Regions from separate parts of the Priestia sp. D51 genome, predicted to be linked through region 1. Evidence: a T-box and tRNA genes for the amino acid it is inferred to sense, from the RefSeq annotation. Region 1 holds a T-box; the other holds one or more tRNA genes.
What was found. A T-box is a leader RNA that pairs with one kind of tRNA and senses whether it is charged. The one in region 1 lies ahead of ileS (isoleucine--tRNA ligase), so its partner is inferred to be a tRNA-Ile.
Positions count from the first base shown of each region.

Region 2: it encodes a tRNA-Ile, which carries the amino acid that the T-box ahead of ileS (isoleucine--tRNA ligase) is inferred to sense. The anticodon was not compared.

Region 1 is NZ_JBLTIR010000001.1:616,631-624,009, reverse strand. It holds gene ACNHOZ_RS03325 (RluA family pseudouridine synthase) at 92-1,006, opposite strand; gene lspA (signal peptidase II) at 1,003-1,470, opposite strand; gene ACNHOZ_RS03315 (conjugal transfer protein TraR) at 1,551-1,838, opposite strand; gene ileS (isoleucine--tRNA ligase) at 2,009-4,774, opposite strand; T-box leader at 4,845-5,065, opposite strand; gene ACNHOZ_RS03305 (DivIVA domain-containing protein) at 5,135-5,629, opposite strand; gene ACNHOZ_RS03300 (YlmH family RNA-binding protein) at 5,714-6,487, opposite strand; gene ACNHOZ_RS03295 (YggT family protein) at 6,539-6,808, opposite strand; gene ACNHOZ_RS03290 (cell division protein SepF) at 6,812-7,279, opposite strand; gene ACNHOZ_RS03285 (YggS family pyridoxal phosphate-dependent enzyme) at 7,296-7,379, opposite strand, start outside.
Region 2 is NZ_JBLTIR010000001.1:375,978-383,356, reverse strand. It holds gene ACNHOZ_RS02045 (peptidoglycan D,D-transpeptidase FtsI family protein) at 1-390, opposite strand, end outside; gene ACNHOZ_RS02040 (MFS transporter) at 552-1,829, opposite strand; gene sodA (superoxide dismutase SodA) at 1,959-2,567, opposite strand; tRNA gene ACNHOZ_RS02030 (tRNA-Ser) at 2,765-2,857, opposite strand; tRNA gene ACNHOZ_RS02025 (tRNA-Ile) at 2,869-2,945, opposite strand; tRNA gene ACNHOZ_RS02020 (tRNA-Asn) at 2,949-3,023, opposite strand; tRNA gene ACNHOZ_RS02015 (tRNA-Met) at 3,064-3,137, opposite strand; tRNA gene ACNHOZ_RS02010 (tRNA-Asn) at 3,139-3,213, opposite strand; gene ACNHOZ_RS02005 (DUF456 domain-containing protein) at 3,276-3,761, opposite strand; gene ACNHOZ_RS02000 (DUF1189 domain-containing protein) at 4,105-4,887, shown strand; gene ACNHOZ_RS01995 (MFS transporter) at 5,039-6,250, opposite strand; gene ACNHOZ_RS01990 (hypothetical protein) at 6,327-6,659, shown strand; gene ispG (flavodoxin-dependent (E)-4-hydroxy-3-methylbut-2-enyl-diphosphate synthase) at 6,811-7,379, shown strand, end outside.

The DNA.
Region 1 (7,379 bases):
TTTTCTGCACCGTTTCCTTCTCAGCCTCTCTGGACTGTTCTTAAAGGTTCTTATTAAGTTAATACAAGTATGCCATCACTTATGACAGTTGTCAACTTCTTTTTTCAATAAGCTCTAGCATCTCATTAAACTCTTTTGGAGCCGGTGCTTCAAATTCCATATATTCATTTGTACGAGGGTGAATAAAGCCTAATACACCTGCATGAAGCGCTTGTCCGTCAATCGGAAGCGTTTTTTTCGGTCCGTACTTCGGATCCCCGGCAAGCGGAAAGCCAATATACTTCATGTGAACGCGAATTTGGTGTGTTCGCCCCGTTTCTAGCTTACATTCGACAAGTGAAAAATCTTTAAAACGCTGCAATACAGTAAAGTGCGTCACTGCATCACGACTGTTTTCATCAGTGACCGTCATGCTTTGACGATCTTGCTTATCTCGGCCGATTGGCGCATCAATTGTACCGTGATCGTGCGCAATTACTCCGTGAACGATAGCTTTATAGCGGCGCGTCACTGTTTTAGCTACAAGCTGACTAACTAGTGATTCATGAGCTAAATCATTTTTTGCAACCATAAGTAAACCGGACGTATCTTTATCAATTCGATGAACGATACCAGGGCGCATAACGCCGTTAATACCGGATAAATCTTTACAGTGAGCCATTAAGCCGTTTACAAGCGTGCCGCTATGATGACCTGGAGCTGGATGTACAACCATGCCGCGAGGTTTATTTACAACAAGCACATCTTGATCTTCATAATAAATATCTAAATCCATTTCTTCCGCTACCACATCAAGCTCCTCTAGTTCCGGCACTTCAATAATAATAGCGTCTCCTGTTTTACATTTATAGTTTCCTTTAACGGTTTTATCATTCACTTTTGCATGACCTTCTTTGATCCACTGCTGCACTTGTGAACGTGACCATTCTGCATTTACAGTCGAAAGTACTTTATCAATACGTTCTCCCGCTTGTTCTTCATTTATAACTGTTTCAATTACATTCATTCTTTGTGCTCCTTCTTCATTTTCCCTTCAAACAGCGTCATAATAAACATGATGATTACTCCGACGACAAGTGCCGAATCAGCTACGTTAAAAATCGGAAAATCATACGTAAAGATGTATGTATTTACGAAATCAACTACTTCTTTACGGACCACTCGATCAATAAAGTTTCCAATGGCGCCGCCTAACATTAATGCTAGCGCAATACCGAACCATTTATCTTGTTTTTTGAGCTTTTGAATATAAATTATTAAACCGACTACCACAACCACCGTAATGAGATAAAAGAACCACATCTGTCCTTGTAGAATACCCCACGCGGCTCCTCTGTTACGATGAGAGGTAATGTAAAGAAAGTTTTCAATTACGGTAATGCTTTGTCCATAATACATTTCTTTTACAATCATCCATTTTGTTACCTGATCAATAAGTATAACAGCTAAAGCGATAAGATAATAAAACACAAACGTTTTCCTCCCGCAATAAAATCAAACGAATCCATACTAAAGCATTTTAGCACATAATTCATTTTTTTTCTCGCTTCTCACCAGAAAACAAATAAATCTTCGTTTGTGCGGGCCGTCGGCATTACTTTTAATTTATGAATAGACATCACTTCGCCAGTTAGTTCATCAATTCCAAACGCACCAACGTCAAGCTTTGCTAGCGCGTGTTCTACATCTTTTAAATCGGCTTTAATCATTTCTATTACGTAACGTTCCTTTTCATCTATATAACCAGATTGTTCTGTAGCATATCTCAATAGGCGATCTTGTAATTCTTCTTTGATAAGAGCTAATTCCTGTCCAATGGAAAGATAATTTTCATACATGCAAACGCCTCCTGTGCTGATAAGATGAAGTATTAATGATGTTAGGTTTACCGAGTTTTCCATCGAATCTACAACACAAGTTTTTCCTAAGGCTTTGAATGCTTTATACCATTGTATTTGGGAATTTCGTACAGCAAAAAACACGCCCAAAAAGGACGTGCTTTTGTTCATTACTGCTGAACGTAGTGATTTTTCACAACATCCGCACAGCGTGTACATAAAGTTGGGTGATCTTGATCTTCGCCAACTGTTGGTGATACTACCCAGCAGCGCTCACACTTCTCACCTTCTGCTTTACTTACAACAATTGAAGCATAGCTGAATTTTTGTGCTTCAGCAGGCGCTTCACCTTCTGCTACTTCAAGATCTGAAACGATGAAGAGTTGACCTACATTTTCAGAAATAGAGGCTAACAGCTCTTTCGTATCTGCTGTTGGATACAGCGTTAATTTTGCTTCTAAAGACTTACCGATTACTTTTTCATTACGAGCTTGTTCTAGCGCTTTTAAGACTTCATCGCGAAGCTCCATGAACGCATCCCATTTCTCTACTAATTGATCTGCTCCTTCAATTTCTTGAACCTCTGGCATATCAACTAGCTGCGCGCTTTCTTCCGTTACGTTCGGAATGTGAACCCATACTTCGTCTGCTGTATGAGAAAGAATTGGAGACACTAATTTCGTTAACGATAATAACGTTTCATAAAGAACCGTTTGAATGCTGCGACGCTCTACATTCTTTTCTGCTTCAATGTACAATACATCTTTTGCAAAGTCTAAGTAGAATGAACTCATATCAATTGTACAGAAATTATGCACTGCGTGATAAATGCTTGAGAATTCATATGAATCATAAGATTTTTTCACTTTATCAATTAATTTGTTCAGCTTCACAAGCATGTAGCGATCTACTTCACGAAGGTCTTCAACGGCTACAGCGTCAGTTGTTGGATTAAAATCCGCTAGGTTTCCTAGTAAGAAACGGAACGTGTTGCGGATTTTACGGTATACTTCTGCTACTTGTTTTAAAATGTTATCAGATACACGAACATCCGCTTGGTAATCTACAGAAGCTACCCATAGACGTAAAATATCCGCACCTAGTTGTTTCATTACTTTTTCTGGAATTACAACATTCCCTAATGACTTACTCATTTTGCGACCTTCACCGTCTAAAGCAAATCCGTGGCTAAGTACGCCTTTATAAGGTGCTTCACCTGTTACAGCTACACTTGTAGAAAGACTTGAATTAAACCAGCCGCGGTATTGGTCAGAACCTTCTAAATACAAATCAGCCGGACGCTGTAAGTCTTCACGCTCTTCAAGAACAGCTTGATGTGAAGAACCAGAGTCAAACCATACGTCCATGATGTCTGTTTCTTTTGTGAAACGGCCATTTGGGCTTCCTTCATGAGTAAAGCCTTCTGGAAGCAAGTCTTTTGCTTCACGCTCAAACCATACGTTTGATCCATGTTCTCTAAATAGATTTGATACGTGCTCAATTGTCTCGTCCGTAATGATTGGCTCATCATTTTCAGCATAAAATACTGGAATCGGAACGCCCCATGCACGTTGACGAGAAATACACCAGTCTCCGCGGTCACGCACCATGTTATAAAGTCGCGTTTCACCCCAAGTAGGCACCCATTCTGTTTTTTCTACTGCTTTTAATAAATCTTCACGGAAATCTTTAATAGACGCAAACCACTGTGCTGTTGCACGGAAAATTGTTGGTTTCTTCGTACGCCAGTCATGTGGATATGAGTGGGTAATGAAACTTAATTTTAACAGCGCGCCTTCTTCTTCTAGTTTGTCGGTAATCGGCTTATTCGCTTTATCATAGAATAATCCTTCAAATCCTGGTGCTTCATTCGTCATATGACCCTTACTATCAACTGGACAAAGAACTTCCAAACCATATTTTTGACCAACGATAAAGTCGTCTTCCCCGTGTCCCGGTGCTGTATGAACACAGCCAGTACCAGCATCAGTCGTTACGTGATCGCCAAGAACAACTAAAGAATCGCGCTTGTAGATTGGATGTTCAGCTACCACGCGTTCAAGTTCTGAACCTTTTACTGTACGAAGTGTCTTATAGTCAGCCCATTCAATTTCTTTAGCAACTGTTTCAATACGTTCAGTTGCTACTACATATTTTGCTCCATCTGCTTCAACTACGCTGTACTGAAGCTCGGGATTGACAGCAATCCCTTGGTTAGCTGGCATTGTCCATGGTGTTGTCGTCCAAATGATGAATTTTTCATCTTGTTCAAGCACGCCTTTACCATCTTTCACATTAAACGCTACGTAAATAGAAGCTGAACGCTTGTCATAGTATTCAATTTCCGCTTCTGCTAAAGCAGATTCACTTGAAGGGGACCAGTATACAGGTTTTAATCCTTTGTAGATATAGCCTTTTTTCGCCATATCGCCAAATACTTTGATTTGCTGCGCTTCGTACTGTGGCTGAAGCGTTACATATGGATTATCCCAATCTCCGCGTACGCCTAAACGCTTGAACTGCTCACGCTGGCCGTTTACTTGTTCCCAAGCATACTGTTCGCAAAGCTTACGGAATTCAGCTACTGTCATTTCTTTGCGGTTTACTTTTTTATTTTTTGTTAAAGCCGTTTCAATTGGCAAGCCGTGTGTATCCCAGCCTGGCACATAAGGTGCGCAGAAGCCTGACATCGACTTATAGCGAACGATAAAATCTTTTAAAATTTTATTTAAGGCATGTCCCATGTGAATATCGCCATTGGCATATGGAGGTCCATCATGCAGGACGAATAGCGGACGGCCTTCCGTACGTTTTTGTACTTTTTCATAAATATTCATTTCAGCCCACTGTTCTTGCATTTTAGGCTCGCGGTTCGGTAAATTTCCACGCATAGGAAATTCAGTTTTTGGCATCAATAATGTATCTTTATATTCCATGTTTTACCCTCCAAAAAAAACGTAAATTTCATATCTTTTTGCACCATAACAAAAAGACCTCCTCATCCCAAAAAGGGACGAGAAGGCCTCCCGCGGTACCACCCTAGTAGATTTGCTGCACGCAAATCCTCTTTGCATTCGTAACGTGAATAAACCGCCACTGCTTACTATCATCATTTCAGCAATGGTACTCTAGGGTGATTTTCACTTTTTTGTTTGTTATCGAGCTCGCACCATCCTCGATTCGCTTTGACAAACTAAAAAAGCTACTGTCCCTGTCTCCGTACTGTTTGATATGAAATTTCATCTGTTACCAAATTATATGACAACAAAACGTGAGAAGTCAAGATGATGTCTTGACTAGTCAATTTTTTCTTCTAGCGCTGGCATCTCATAATCCATCAACTGATCCCAGTCATCGCTGTTTAACATTTCAAGCTGTGCTTCAATTAACATTTTGAAACGAGTTCTAAATACTTTAGACTGCTTTTTCGTCTCCTCAATGTCCATCGCAATTTTACGAGACTTAGACAGTGCTTCATTAATAATACGGTCCGCATTTTTTTCTGCTTCTTTTATAATGAGCTTCGCTTCTTTTTCAGCGTTTCGCTTTACATCTTCCGCTGCTTCTTGAGCAATTAAAATTGATTTATTTAACGTTTCTTCGATGTTAGTAAAATGTCCAAGACGATCTGTTAATTCAGATACTCTTCCTTCTAACTCCTTTTTATCACGCATTACCAGCTCATAGTCTTTAATTACTTGGTCAAGAAACTCATTTACTTCATCTTCATCATATCCGCGAAACCCGCGATTAAACTCTTTGTTATGAATATCCAAAGGGGTTAAAGGCATCTAGGCCACCTCCGTGTTGTCTCATTACATCATTAGTAATGGTTTATTCGACATATTTTTAAAATTTCCTGCTAGTAGATTTCTTTATTTCTGCTTCCCTACAACAATTCGCCATTTTTCTTTTTTGGTTTTGCCTTCAAGTGAAACGATACGACTTCTGCCGTGGCCACGAAGCGACAAAATATCACCTTCATGACATTCAAAAGAAGGCTGTTCAATGACTTTAAAATTTACTTTTACCGCTCCATTTGCAATAAACGGCTGGACTTTTTGTCTTGATAGATTGTGAATGGTCGACAGCAAAACATCAAGCCTCATTGAAGAAACTGTATAAACGTGTTCAATCAGCTCTTCTTTTACCACATGCAGCTGCTCTCTTTGAATAGAAGAAAGTGAAACTTTGGCTTTTCCAATTGATGTTAAATTCATCTCAATATAAGAAGAAATTTCCTCTGCAGCTACAAGCTGAATATCGTCTCCCGCGACCAAAATATCGCCAAATTTTGAACGGCGCAGTCCTAAGGACATCGCCGAACCAAGAACTTGAGGATGTTCAATCGTCACAAACTTTTTAGGATAATTCAATTCGTACATATGCAACTGAAAATCTTCGCTTTCAGGCACATAGTAATCCGGATATAGCAGCGCACGCTTGCGTTCAGCAAACGGTTGTCCACCATCAAATGAAACTTGAACCTCTCCTTCAGTCCCAACAATAGCCGTCACAATCTGCTGCTCTCTTGGATCTAAAAAGTCCGTTAATTTTGGGCTGTATTGATGTAGGACATCTTCTTTCCACTGAAGAACTTGATCAATAAACCCATGTTCTTCTTGCCTAAAATGTTCATAAATAGACATATTATTACTCCTACTATTGGTATGTAAAAAAGGAATCCAGCGATTCCTTTTTTAAATAAACCCCATCACATTATTAAGTGAATACACGCCTCTTTCCGCAAATCGTAGTAAAAAGATTGCAACAAGAGGTGAAATATCAATCATGCCAATAGGCGGAATGATTTTACGAAAAGGCTCTAAGTAAGGCTCGCAAATACTGCCAAGCAGCTGACCAAACTTAGAGGCCCTTACATCGGGTACCCAAGACATCAAAATGTAAATAATCAGTGCCCATGAGTAAAGCCCAATCAATTTTGCGAGAATCCCAAAAACGATGTCCAAAAACTACCACCTCTTTACGTTTGTTGTATCGTGTTCTCCCATCATATCTGAAATGCTTCCGCTTACGTCTACATTATCAGGTGTACATAAAAAGATGTCGGTTCCAATTTTTTGAATGTCCCCGCCTAAAGCATAAACTGTACCACTTAAAAAGTCGACAATTCTCACTGCTTGATCTCGTTGAATGCGCTGTAAATTAACAACTACGACTTTACGATTTTTTAAATGATCCGTAATTTCTTGTGCTTCGGCATAGACGCGAGGTTCGCAAAGCATCATTTTTGATGATTTTTGAACGCTTTGTAAGCTAATCACGTTTTGCTGCTGATTCGGCTGCTGACTAGCTTTCACTGCTGGTCTCGACTGCTGTACAGGCTCTTCTACCGACTCTTCTTGTTCGTAATGTTCTTCTACATATTCAGTATCGTCATCAAGAGCAAAGAAACTTCTAAAGCGATTTTTCATACTCATCTTGAATTACACCTCCTTAACGTTCATTCCCAACTAACGTGGTTCCTAGTCGAATGAATGTTGCTCCTTCTTCAATTGCAATTGCATAATCGTTTGACAT
Region 2 (7,379 bases), 240 kb from region 1:
TACCACGTTTTTAGCATCTTTATTCTTTCTATTTTCTGGAATATCAATCACATTTGTGGTGTAAGGAACATCGATCATAGTGGCTAACTTTTTAGCGATGCGCAGCCTTTCTTCAGCTGTATTTCCTTGAAAACGAGTATATGTAATCGTATTTAAAGAGGTATTATCTACAATTACGCGGTTATACCGATCGTACATTTTCCCTCGAGGAACAGGCGTACTGACTGTAACGTCCTGTGTTTTTTCGACTTCTCGTTCGTAATTCTCACCGTACACAATTTGAACAAGTCCCAACCGCAAAATTAATACGGAAAATAGGGCAAATACGGTCAAGAAAAGTAAGTTCACACGAAAAGGCACGTGACTTTTTCTTCTTTTTTTCTTTTTCATACCAACACCTACACTTTATAAAACATATATACCATAACACCATAAAATCAGACATTTAGCAAATAAATAGACACCTGGCAGGTGCCTATTTACACAACGTATTTATTCTAAAAGAAAAGAGAGGCATTTTCCATAGTACAAATGAAGGAGCTGATAATACTCTAAGCTGGAGACTCTCCGTCTCCTTCATTTAATACTGGAGGAGTAACAGTCGTTTCTTTTTTGTGCAGAGGCTGTGAGATATGTCTTACACAAAAATAAATGATCGTATGCCCTGCTCCAACAATAGATAATAAAATAGGAATACTTTTTGCTTCATCAAAAAATAGTACGGCTATTAAAAATAAAGATATGGAAACGACGCGCCCAATATTCAGAAATACTTCTCTGACAACAATGTATTCGATTCTTTTTGAAACAACGTCCTTTGCTCGTCCAATCACATCGTACGTTAGAGAAATGAATGGAACCAACAAAATAGGATAGGCAATGGCAATACAAACAGCATATATAATTAACTTTGGATACGATAAGTTAAAGATAAGCAAAAAGACTGCTCCATAGAGAAGGAGGCCCCCGGTGAAAATAAATCGAAGGCGATTTTTTTGCTTAATAAATCTTGAGGCTACATAGTATCCTACAAACGCCACCGCTGAATTCACCAGTCCATAAGTTCCTAAAGCTAATTCACTTCCCGTCGTAATAAATACCATAACGGATACGACAAAAATGAACGTACCTTCACGCAATCCTTGAAAGAAATGAGCCTGTAATATTCGATTCCAGTCTTTGTTGACTTTTCGTTCAGCCCACACTTCTTTAAATTTGTATACTCCTTCAGCTGCGCGTCTTGTAATAAAAAAACTAAGCACAACGGCACCGACAAACAATAGCAGAGATACACCAAACACAATTTTATACCCAAGTGATTCATACAAAGCGGAAATAACAAAGCCCGCTCCTAAAGGACCAATCATCCCTGCAAAAGAGTTTAAGATCCCTAAAAATCCGTTAAAAAAGTCTCTTGTATCAGGTTCTGTAATTTCAAAAGTTAGCACATTAAAAGCTAGCCAATAAAAGCCATATCCTATACCCAGCAGTCCACCAAGCAATACTAAATACTCGGCTGCGTTAGCTCCACTGACCAATACAGCGATATAAAAAACAGCTAAAAAAGATACGCCTAACCTTAAAACCACAACCCGGTCAATTCGTTTGGCCCATTTACCTGCTAAAATAAACGTAAGGGGCTGAAGCACCACTACCGCTAAATTATAAATAGCGAGATCCGAAAATTCTCCTGATTGTTTCCACAGATAAATGTTAACAAACGAATTGGAAATTGAAATAGCCAAGGCATAAAGACCGCCTATAATTAAAAGCAAAAGTAAATCTTTACTAACTTCTACATCTCCAACTACTTTTTTTAATAAAGGCATATCAAAAAACTCCTTTTCTCTTCTACACCTAGTGTGTGAAAAAGAAAAGGAGATATGTAAAAGAATTGGAAAACAAAAAAGCCAGTAAAGGTAATAATTACTTTACTGGCTCTTAAATACGTCTTCAGCTTATTTTGCAGCGTCGTAACGCTTAGCAACTTCGTCCCATTTTACAACATTAAAGAATGCTGAAATGTAATCTGGACGGCGGTTTTGATAATTTAAGTAGTAAGCGTGCTCCCAAACGTCTAGACCAAGAATTGGCGTTTTGCCTTCCATTAATGGGCTATCTTGGTTTGGTGTGCTTGTTACTTCTAATTCGCCGTTGTTTACAACTAACCAAGCCCAGCCAGAACCGAAGCGAGTTTTAGCTGCATTTGCAAATTCTTCTTTGAATTGATCAAAGCTGCCGAATTTGCTAGCGATAGCGTCTGCTAATTCACCAGTTGGAGCACCGCCGCCGTTAGGGCAAAGGATTGTCCAAAATAATGAGTGGTTCGCATGACCGCCACCGTTATTGCGTACTGCTGTACGGATATCTTCAGGAACAGCATCTAAGTTTGAAATTAACTCTTCAATACTTTTGCTTTCTAAATCCGCTTTGCCTTCAACAGCAGCGTTTAGGTTTGTAACATATGTGTTGTGATGTTTTGTGTGGTGAATATTCATTGTTTCTTTGTCGATATGTGGTTCCAGTGCATCGTATGCATAAGGTAGTTCTGGTAATTTGTAAGCCATGAATAATTCCTCCTTCAAAATATGTAAGCATTTTGGCGCAAAAGCACCATATACGTTTAGATTAGCAAATTTACCCTACTCTTTCAAATAAAAAGTACCTAATCCATGATTTATATTTACCTAATTCCCATTCGCTATTCTTTTAAACATAAAAAAAGCTTCTTTTTCTCAAAAGAAGCTTTGAATAGACAATAGTATGGCGGAGGAAGAGGGATTCGAACCCCCGCGGGCTTTAACACCCCTGTCGGTTTTCAAGACCGATCCCTTCAGCCGGACTTGGGTATTCCTCCAACCCTATAAATGGTGGACCCTGCAGGACTCGAACCTGCGACCGGACGGTTATGAGCCGTCTGCTCTAACCAGCTGAGCTAAGGGTCCACGTGGCTCCACAGGTAGGACTCGAACCTACGACCGATCGGTTAACAGCCGATAGCTCTACCACTGAGCTACTGTGGAACAATATGAATTATGTATGTCACAAACGTAAATTGGAAAATAGCGGCGGAGGGGATCGAACCCCCGACCTCACGGGTATGAACCGTACGCTCTAGCCAGCTGAGCTACACCGCCATGGCTCCACAGGTAGGACTCGAACCTACGACCGATCGGTTAACAGCCGATAGCTCTACCACTGAGCTACTGTGGAACAATATAACATTTACTAGCGACATTAAAAATTTAACATGTTTCTGGCCTAAAGTCAATATATTATTTTAAAACAGCGTATAAAAAATAGGCAATCATCAACAGTTGAATAAATCCTTTCGAGATAGCGCCACTAAAAAAGCCAATAACCGAACCTACTCCAATTTTTACTGCGTTGCTAATTGTGGTCCGATGAACAATCAGTTCTCCTACAATCGCTCCGATAAACGGCCCTAAAATAATTCCAAATCCCGGAATAACAAACGGACCCACAAGCAATCCAACTGTACTTCCCCAAACGCCTGCTTTAGTGCCTCCGAATTTTTTCACACCAATAATATTAGCGATATAGTCTGCTAAAAAAAGTGCGACAACTAACAATCCTTGTATCACCCAAAATAACCAGCTATAGGAGCTAAAATCATAAAATAAACCGTATATAACAAATCCTAGCGCTACAAATAGCACGCTTGGGATGATGGGATAAACCAACCCAACAAACGATACAGCAAAGCTAATGATAACTAATGCCCAACATAAAATAGCCATGCCCGCACCTATCCTTTTTATTATTACTATTTATCATACAATAACCACTCCTATAAAGAAAGACCTTGCACCACGAGACCTTCCTTTATTTTACTTTCAAATATATCTTCAGATAACGATTTTCGAGTGTACCACTGCACTATTAACAGCACAGTCCTCAAACTGCCCGTAATATCCCCCAAAAACAATGACAGCAAAATCTGTACATATAAAGAAATGCTTTTGACAAAACGCTCCATCGCACTATTGTAATTGGTAACGTTTTCTAAAATCTATTGTAAACCTTAAATTTCCGCTATAAAATAAGGTATAATCAGAATTTTCAATAATAGGAGGCTTTACAATGAGCATGCTGAAAAAGATAGCATGGAGTTTTACTTCCTTCAAAAAAATAAGATCGCTTCGCTTTGAGCATACGAATAAAACAATTGGCTTTGTGCTGTTTTTAACATTCATTTCTTTGCTGCCTACATTTTTCTTTATGACTTTGACGATTGTAAACGGCTATCATACCGCGACTACAGATCTCCCGAAATCTGTTTCTTCTTTTTCTATTTCAAATTCACAGCTTACGTCAAGCCAACCTTTCACAAAAAAAGTAAACGGTACCGCTTTTATCTTAGACCCCTCACAGTCTATTGAACGGTTTCATTCCCCTGCTCATGCAATTGGTTTTTTAAAGGATGGAATTTACATCACGACTAATTCACAAACACAAACGTATTCATATGAGTTGCTAAACTGGCATCATAAAGATAAAAATGAACTGTTAAACTTGCTGCACGAACAAAAATTTTCTTTATACATACTTGTCCCTATCGCTATGCTTTTACTGTACGTATTAACATCTGGACTAAACTTCCTTTCTATTACCTGCCTTGCTTATCTTGGAAAACTGATTGGACTCATCACTAAGAAGCAGCTTCCTTTCAAACAGCTATGGGCACTGAGCGCTTATAGTACGGTAGCCTTCACGCTGCTTTATACGCTTTTTGAAGCTTTTTCTTTGTCTCTAGCAACACATAGCTCTCTTTACTGGATAGGAACGTTCTTCATTTACTTATTGCTCGTCACAAGGGTTCCTATGAGAAAAAAGGTAAAACCTAATAAAGCGATTGAAACATAACGAAATGAATCCAATCAACGGCTAGAAGCACCTACATACATAAAATCTATGTTTACCCTGCCAATGAAAAGCTCCGAACGAATTTAATTCTTGATCAAGAATCAAATTTGTTGGGAGCTTCTTCAACTAACATACTTTTGTCCCAGCCTCTTTATTTCTGTACAACTTTTCTTCTCCCCATTGCAGAAGAAAAAATTTTCAACTGATACAAAACCCACAAACCTCCTGCTGCGAGCAAACTAAAGCTATAAATAAACATCAGCCTTTCAGTATGCATCCACACTTCAAAAACAACGGGTCCCAGCGCTACTCCTAAAAATCTCACCGTTCCATAAATGGATACAATAAATCCTCTTTCTTCGTCTGAAGCCGCTGAAGTAATCATCATATTAATACAAGGAAGAACAAATCCTAAGCCGCCAAAGGCGACTGTCAAACAAAACATCAGCACAGGAAGCGTATAAATCACCGTTAATACTCCAAACATTACGAATAAAAGAATCATTCCTACTATCATCAATTTTTTCATGAGCACTACATCTGTTTTGATTCGCTGACCGGTCCAATAAGAAACGAGCGTCATCGCGCCAAGAGGAAATAAAAAAGCGGTTCCTTTGAAAAAACCGTCTATATGATACGTTTCCTCTATTAAAAAAGATAAGTAATATAAAATGCCAAATAATAAAAACAACCCCAGTCCCCCGACAAAGAATAAAGGAAAAAGCGATTTTCTTTTATCATAGACAATCCCAATGGCTCTCTTTAAATACTCTCCAACAGATACTGAATCTGAACCTGTTTTCGCTTCTCTCACATACAAGGCTATACCTACTAAAGCAGCACCTGCCGCTAAAGGATACACAAAAAATGCGGCATACCATACAACGAGTGCCGCCGTTGCTCCAATTATAGGTGCAACCACTTTTCCAGCTCCATTATATACTTCTAAAATCCCAAGGACTTTTGCTCTTTTTTCCCCTGTAAATACATCTCCAGTTAATGCCATTGCCAACGTTGTAGTACCAGCAGCGCCAATCCCTTGAATCACTCTTCCAGCCATCAACACAGCAAAGCTTCCAGAAGAGACCAAAGCGCTACTAGCAGCGACAAGGCTACCGATTATCATCACGATGAGGGAATACATAATTAATTTTTTACGTCCATATCGATCTGATAAAATTCCTACCGCAGGAATACACAATGCAGCCGGAATCGAAAATACACTCAGTATCAAACTGGTTTGGACTCCACTTAAGTGAAGTGACTTTTGAATGCTTGGCAGCAGAGGAATGAGCATGGAATTTCCCAGCACCATGATGAAAGGCAATAAGCCTAATGAAACAATCATTAATTTTTCTTTCAATTTTCGTTCTCCAATCATATTTAAGTAAGACAAGCATAGGCTTTACACATAAGCAAAAGAATGAAGGAGGAGCGTAATGAAAAAGCTATGTGCATTAGCCGCTTTCGCTTTTATCGGATATATTTGTCACTACGACATTAAATACGGTACCATTCCTACTGCGACTGAAGCAGTTCAAGTCAGCAAAGCGCAGCCTGCAGAAACAAAAGCCGCCAGCTCTTCTTCCACCTATACAAAAATAAAAATTAAGCCAGGCGATACAGTTTTGTCCGTCATTGAAGAGCTTACAAAAAAATCGATACCGGTTTCTATGAACCAAATGATTAAAGACTTTAAGAAGTTAAATAACGGTACAGCGCCTGAAGATATTCAAATTGGAAAAACGTATAAGTTCCCTATTTACAAGTAATGACAGCATTCTTCTTGTCAAGATGGGATAGTCATTGTTAAAATAGCTAAGGTAGTACTTTCTACTAGTTATTTTGTTCATAAAGAGTTATTCTATTAATGAATTCAAATTCTTGATTTCATTTTGAAGGAGAGATTATCACGTGAGTGAAATTATACATCGTACAAAAACACGCCCCGTCAAAGTTGGAGATTTAACAATTGGGGGCAGTAACGAATTAGTTATTCAAAGTATGACAACCACTAAAACACATGATGTTGAAGCAACGGTTGCAGAAATTAAACGTTTAGAAGAAGCAGGATGCCAAGTTGTTCGTGTTGCTTGTCCAGATGAACGCGCAGCAGATGCAATCCCTGAAATTAAAAAACGCATTAACATTCCATTAGTTGTAGATATTCATTTTGACTATCGCTTAGCGTTAAAAGCAATTGAAGGCGGAGCGGATAAAATCCGTATCAACCCAGGTAATATTGGACGCCGTGAAAAAGTGGAAGCTGTTGTAAATGCTGCAAAAGCTAAAAATATTCCAATTCGTATTGGAGTTAACGCCGGTTCACTGGAAAAACGTATTTTAGATAAATACGGCTATCCGACAGCAGATGGCATGGTAGAAAGTGCACTTCATCACATTAAAATTTTAGAAGACCTTGATTTCCATGACATCATCGTTTCAATGAAAGCATCCGATGTTAACTTGGCAATTGAAGCATATGAAAAAGC